3 regions of the Streptococcus sp. 32226D021BW genome follow, and region 3 is predicted to be linked to each of the others. Evidence: predicted binding sites of a transcription regulator. Region 3 holds the regulator's gene; each other region holds the start of a gene.
What was found. The regulator Rex, encoded in region 3, represses fermentation and respiration genes when NADH is low (regulators of the CRP and FNR family bind a similar motif). The targets are predictions, from matches to a motif close to TTGTGAANTANTTCACAA.
Positions count from the first base shown of each region.

Region 1: the regulator Rex is predicted to act here: its motif matches at 1,162-1,179, upstream of ACEE44_RS03855 (formate/nitrite transporter family protein).
Region 2: the regulator Rex is predicted to act here: its motif matches at 1,178-1,195, upstream of adhP (alcohol dehydrogenase AdhP).

Region 1 is NZ_JBPPVC010000004.1:62,162-64,435, reverse strand. Features, by position in the region: gene ACEE44_RS03860 (helix-turn-helix transcriptional regulator) at 1-151, opposite strand, end outside; gene ACEE44_RS03855 (formate/nitrite transporter family protein) at 332-1,132, opposite strand; gene ACEE44_RS03850 (helicase HerA-like domain-containing protein) at 1,401-2,274, shown strand, end outside.
Region 2 is NZ_JBPPVC010000004.1:34,891-37,164, forward strand. Features, by position in the region: gene adhE (bifunctional acetaldehyde-CoA/alcohol dehydrogenase) at 1-809, opposite strand, end outside; gene adhP (alcohol dehydrogenase AdhP) at 1,253-2,274, shown strand, end outside.
Region 3 is NZ_JBPPVC010000001.1:91,507-93,780, reverse strand. Features, by position in the region: gene ACEE44_RS00505 (cysteine desulfurase family protein) at 1-339, shown strand, start outside; gene ACEE44_RS00500 (DUF1831 domain-containing protein) at 341-685, shown strand; gene ACEE44_RS00495 (DUF4649 family protein) at 688-891, shown strand; gene ACEE44_RS00490 (redox-sensing transcriptional repressor Rex) at 1,072-1,713, shown strand; gene radC (RadC family protein) at 1,756-2,274, opposite strand, start outside.

The sequences.
Region 1 (2,274 bases), on a different contig from region 3:
CTAGCTTTTTCAGGATGGGATAGAGGGCGGACTCCTTGATGTTGGCAATCAGTTTGATGGTCTGACAGATTTCGTAACCGTAGGAATCATCGGACTCCAAAATAGCCAGGATAAGAAATTCTGTCAGCACTGCGGGGACTGGAAAATGCATAGGACGCTCCTTTCTTTGATAGTTGGGTAATTAGGTTTGGATTTGGTATATATTTATTATTTGTTATATATCAAATCTTGTTATATGTTAAATATACACCTAAACAGATATTTTGTCAACGATATATGTGCAAAAATTGTCAAAAAAATACGGTTGGATTTCCAACCGTAAATAGTTATATTAGTCAACGTAAAGTTTTGATTTATCACTCAACCAGCTATAAAGAAGACCGATCAAGAGACCACCACCAACGTAGTTTCCGAGTCCTGAGAATAGGAAGTTACTTAATACACTCAATACATTCATTCCTTCAACAGGTCCGCCATTTGCAAAGAAGGCAAGTGAGAAGGTAGAGAAGTTTGCGATAACGTGCTCAAAGCCAAGGAAGGCAAAGATGAAGATGATAAAGATCAATGAAATAACACGACCAGCATCGTCTTTCATACGCATGGTAACAAACACAGCAATGTTTACAACGATATTGGCAAAGATACCTTCTACAAACTGTGTCAATGGTGTCTTAGCCAATTTAGCAACAGTTGCTTCTAACAAGTAGCTATGTGGATCAATATGTTGGTATGGTAATGTCAAAGACAAGAGGTAGCAGACGATAACCGCACCGACAAAGTTGAAGAAAATACATGTTGCCAAGATTTTCAAAGCAGTCTTAGTTGGGATAACCTTGCGGTGAATGGCAGAAGTCATATACATCATGTTTGAAGTACCAAGCTCAGCGTTCATATACAAAATCATGACCAAGCACCAGCCAAACATCAAAGCGTAGCTGAATTTTCCTAAGTCAGGAACGATATGATTGAGCTTGTCAGCCGTATAAACTGAGATGGCCAAACCGATTGCTAGATAGACACTAGCCATGGTTGCACGAATAGCATAGGCAAAGTAGTTGTTTTCGATCAAGTCTGCTTTTTTCTTGATACTTTTGTCGATATTATAAATCAGCGAATCTGGTTGTGCTGCCATAATAATCCCCTTTGTATTTTAAAACGTATTTGAGAATGTTCTCACAATAAAAGAGTATAACAGAAAACCGCTAAAAAAGTAAGTGTTTTTCAGTAAAAAACAAAAGTAACCGTTATCAATTGACAGATGACCTTCATTTGTCTGAAAATCATGATATGTAGAAAGAATGGATATGAATATTTTATGTGAAAGCTAAGTTATCTGCTCTGCTATTTTCCAAAAAACTATGCTACAATAAGGATAGAAAAATCGGAAATGGGGCTAGTATATGTCAGATATTATTGCTTTTGGTTATGGTCGTGAGCGTGCAGAGATGAAGCTTAAGCGGCTCAATCGTCATGGAATTATAGCAGGTGCTACGGGTACGGGTAAGACAGTGACCTTGAAAGTCTTGGCGGAGCAGTTGAGTTACGCGGGTATTCCTGTCTTTTTATCAGACATCAAGGGTGATTTGAATAGCTTGGTTGCGGCCAATACTAAGGAGATTGATCCTAGTCGTCTAGAGAAGACTCACTATCATGATTATAGTCCAGTTGGCTATCCAGTTGAGTTGTGGGATGTCTTGGGGGAAAATGGGACTCCTGTCCGCATGACTATTTCAGAGCTGGGGCCTGTCTTGTTGACACGCTTGCTGGGCTTGAATGATACTCAGGAGTCCATCCTGAATATTGTTTTCAGCGTGGCAGACGAGCGTGGCCTTCTCTTGATTGATCTGATGGACCTGCGGGCTATGCTCAATTTTGTGGCTGAAAATGCGACAGAGCTGAGCCAGTATTATGGAAATATTCCAGCTCGTTCGGTCGGTGCTATCTTGCGTAGCTTGGTTGTTTTGGAGCAACAAGGTGGTAAGATTTTCTTCGGTGAGCCAAGCCTTGACATTGCTGATTTGATGCGGACTGCAGAAGATGGTCGTGGGGTTATTAACGTTCTCCAAGCTACTCAGCTATTTAATCAGCCAACATTATATTCAACGGTTCTTCTCAGCCTCTTATCAGAACTCTATGAAGTGTTACCTGAGGTGGGTGATTTGGACAAGCCTAAGATGGTCTTCTTCTTTGATGAGGCTCATGTTCTCTTCAAAGATGCACCGAAAGTTCTTCTTGAAAAGATTGAATTGATTGTCCGTTTGATTCGTTCAAAAG
Region 2 (2,274 bases), on a different contig from region 3:
TACACTTCCTTATCAATGATTACTGCTTGCTCTGACGCGCAGACCATACCATTATCAAATGACTTAGACATGACGATATCATGAGCAGCTTGACGGATGTTTGCAGATTTTTCAACATAGGCAGGAACGTTACCGGCACCTACACCAAGAGCTGGTTTACCACAAGAGTAAGCTGCACGCACCATGGCGTTACCACCCGTTGCAAGAATTGTCGCAATACCGTCGTGCTTCATCAATTCAGAAGTTGCTTCCATAGATGGTTTTGTTACCCACTGGATACAGTTTTCTGGAGCACCAGCTGCCACAGCTGCTTCATAGACAACACGCGCTGCGTGAGCTGAAGACTCTTGAGCAGATGGATGGAAGGCAAAGACGATAGGGTTACGTGTTTTCAAAGCAATCAAGGCTTTGAAGATGGCAGTTGACGTTGGGTTAGTCGTTGGCGTGATACCACAGATAACACCAACTGGCTCAGCAATCAAGGTCAAGCCGGTTACATCATCTTCTTCGATGACACCAACTGTTTTTGTATGGCGCATATTGTTAACAACGTGCTCGCAGGCAAACAAGTTTTTAGTTGCCTTGTCTTCGAATACACCACGTTTGGTTTCTTCAAAAGCGTGCATTGCCAATTCACCGTGTTTGTCAAGAGCAGCTACCGAAGCCTTAGCTACAATGTAGTCTACCTCTTCTTGACCAAGTTTGCGGAACTCATCAAGAGCAACCAAACCTTTTTGAACAAGCTCATCAACGTGCTTGCGAGCTTCTGCTAATTTTTCTTCTGGTGATACAACTTTTTTATCAGCCATTGTGTTCCTCCAAATTTTCTTATTAACATTTTGTTAATTTTTTCACAATCTTATTCTACAACTTTTTATTTTATTTGTAAAGAGAATTTGTTATTTTTTTCACATTTTTTCTGTTTTATTTTTGAAAACGCTTTCTTTTTGTTTATCTGGAGTACATTTCAGAAAACTTTCTGAAATGTATCTGTTAACAGCTTCAAAAATAAACCTAAGACATAAAAATCTAACAACTAACCCCTTTGGTTTCTATTTTAACAAGAAAACGCTTACAAGTAAATGGCTTTTTATGAAAAAATTTCAGTAATTATCTGATTGTTTTCAAAAGCAGATACACTCCCCTCTCTTCTGATTTACTTGCATTTTCTTGTTTTATGTGATATTATTAACAAGAAAATATCTATATTAACACATCTAAAAAATGTGCTACAATAAATAGGAGGTCTGCCATGAAAGCAGTTGTCGTTAATCCAGAATCTACTGGTGTTGTCGTTGTTGAAAAAGAACTTCGTCCACTTGAAACTGGCGAAGCTCTGGTTCAGATTGAATATTGTGGTGTCTGCCATACTGACCTACACGTTGCTCAAGGTGATTTTGGCAAGGTCCCTGGCCGTGTTCTTGGGCATGAAGGGATTGGTGTCGTTACTGAAATCGCCCCTGATGTGACCAGCTTGAAGGTCGGCGACCGTGTCAGCGTTGCTTGGTTCTTCCAAGGTTGTGGTACTTGCGAATACTGTACTACTGGCCGTGAAACCCTCTGCCGTACAGTAAAAAATGCAGGCTACTCTGTTGACGGTGGTATGGCTGAGCAATGTATCGTAACAGCTGACTATGCGGTAAAAGTTCCAGAAGGTCTTGATCCAGCTCAAGCAAGTTCTATCACTTGTGCCGGCGTTACTTGTTATAAAGCTATTAAGGAAGCACACCTAGAACCAGGTCAATGGATTGTCATTTACGGTGCAGGTGGACTAGGCAACCTTGCAGTCCAATACGCTAAGAAAGTGTTCAATGCCCACGTTATCGCTGTAGACATCAATAATGACAAATTGGAATTAGCCAAAGAAGTCGGTGCAGATGTCATCATCAATGGTCTTGAAGTGGAAGACGTGCCTGGCTATATCAAGGAAGTAACTGGCGGCGGTGCCCACTCAACTGTCGTAACGGCTGTTTCTAAGGTTGCCTTCAACCAGGCTATTGACAGCGTTCGTGCAGGCGGTTATGTGGTTGCAGTCGGCCTCCCATCTGAATACATGGACCTCAGCATTGTGAAGACTGTACTAGATGGTATCAAGGTTGTCGGCTCTCTGGTTGGTACTCGTAAAGACCTAGAAGAAGCCTTCCACTTTGGTGCTATCGGTCTAGTTGTTCCAGTTGTTCAAAAACGCCCTGTAGAAGATGCAGAAGCCGTCTTTGATGAAATGGCTGCTGGTACTATCCAAGGCCGCATGGTACTTGACTTCTGCCACAGTCA
Region 3 (2,274 bases):
CATATTGAAAGTTTGAAAGAACACCTCATTTCCGGACTAGATGGGGCTTCATTTTATATCAATCAAGCTGGTTCCCATCTCCCTCATGTCATCAACATAGGTTTCCCAGACAAGCTCAATGAGCAAGTTCTGATGAGATTAGACCTGGCTGGAATTGCAGTTTCAAGTGGGTCAGCTTGTACTGCTGGCGTTGTTCAGAACAGTCATGTACTGGAAGCCATGTACGGAAAAGAATCTCATCGATTGAAAGAGTCCATCCGTATCAGCCTATCTGAAACAAATACCCTAGAAGAGATAGATATTCTTCTTACAGAATTACAAAAAATTATTGGAGGATAAAATGGCCTTTCAACAATCAGTTAGCCTAAAAGATTGCGCATTTACCTATCACATTAGCCCTAACATCAAAAAATACACCCTAAAAGATACCACTTTTGAACAAACAAAAGCAGGTCACTACCAACTCACGCGCCTCTTGGAAGAAGTTCCTAACTCAAATCAGGGTTTTCTTTTAAAGATTATTGTCAATAAAGAGTTGAATGGTTTTAAAATCAACATCACAGACAAATCTGGCTTGCACTTGGTCAATATCTTTAAAGAAAATGGAAACAAGGTCATCCAGGAAAAATTCTACTTCTTGATGGATAGCTTAGTGGACCGTGACCTATTTACCAAGGAAGGTTAAGCATGATTATTGTTCACTATCAAGATGCTTACAAAATAGATAGAAAACAAGAGTTTGACAATCTGGATGCAGCCAAACTGGCCTTCTCAGGTTGCCTCACTCTTCCTGATTACTATCCTGTAACCAAACTAATACGAGATGGTCACCAGTTAGATTATAAAGGAACCATTGGTGACCTCTACCGCTACTTTCAAACACTAGACTAGGCAACATTTCATGCTTAGTCTTTTTCAATTCAATCTGTTGATTTTTTCACAATCTTGGACTAGAATAGAATAAAGAATTGAAAATGAATGAAAAATTGGTTGGCCTATACTCAAGTAAAATAAGCATTAGACCAGTCAGCTAGTATAGTATTGTCGTCAACCATATTTAAGGAGGTCATTGTGAAAAACGAGAAAAAAGCAGATATCCCACGCGCAACTGCCAAGCGCCTTTCGCTCTATTATCGTATCTTTAAACGCTTTTATGCCGGCAATATTGAAAAAGCTAGCTCCAAGGAAATTGCAGAAGCCATCGGTATCGACTCCGCAACCGTGCGCCGTGACTTTTCCTACTTCGGTGAACTAGGTCGCCGTGGCTTTGGCTACAATGTAAAAGAATTGATGGATTTCTTCGCAGAAATTCTGAACGATAATTCCATCACCAATGTTATGCTTGTCGGTGTTGGAAATATGGGTCGTGCCCTACTCCACTACCGCTTCCATGAGCGCAATAAAATGAAAATTGTCATGGCCTTTGAAGCGGATGACAATCCAGCGGTTGGAACCGTTGATGAAAATATTCCCATCCATGCTATTTCTGAAATTAAGGAACGTATCTTAGAAGCTAATGCTCAAACAGCGATTCTGACCGTACCAAGTATCAAAGCACAGGAAGTAACTGACATTCTCGTAGAAGCAGGTATTAAAGGCATTCTCAGTTTCTCTCCGGTCAATTTATCAGTTCCCAAAGATGTAGTCGTTCAGTATGTTGACCTGACCAGCGAGTTGCAAACCCTGCTCTATTTCATGCGCAAGGGTGAATAATGAACAGAGGAACCGAATTCCCGGCTCCTCTCTTTTTATCCTCTAAAATAGCTCACTTTCTTCCCTAAAAGAATAATAGTCCTTATTTCCTACAATCAAATGATCCAACAAGACCAGTCCTAGTGTTTCGCAGGACTTTTTTAAATTCTCGGTAAATAATAAATCGTTCCTACTTGGCTCAACGGATCCCGACGGATGATTATGAACAATGACAATGGATGTTGCCATGCATTTTACCGCATAATGCAGGATTTCTCTTGGCTCAGCAATACTCCGGTTGACACTTCCTATAAAAATAGTCTTTTGACTGATAATCTGATTTTGCGTATTGAGATAGAGGGCAACTAGATGTTCTTGCTTTTTATCTCCAAGTTCTTGGATCATCTTTCGGCCCAATTTCTCACTTCCTAAAATACGTTCATTCAATAAAAGCTCCGACTGGTTAATCCGTTTTCCTAGCTCAATCATGGCCTTGATTTCAATCGCTTTGACACGACCGATGCCTGTCAAGCTCTGCAATTCTTCAATAGACAGCTCTCTAAGGGCAGCCAAACTTTCCAA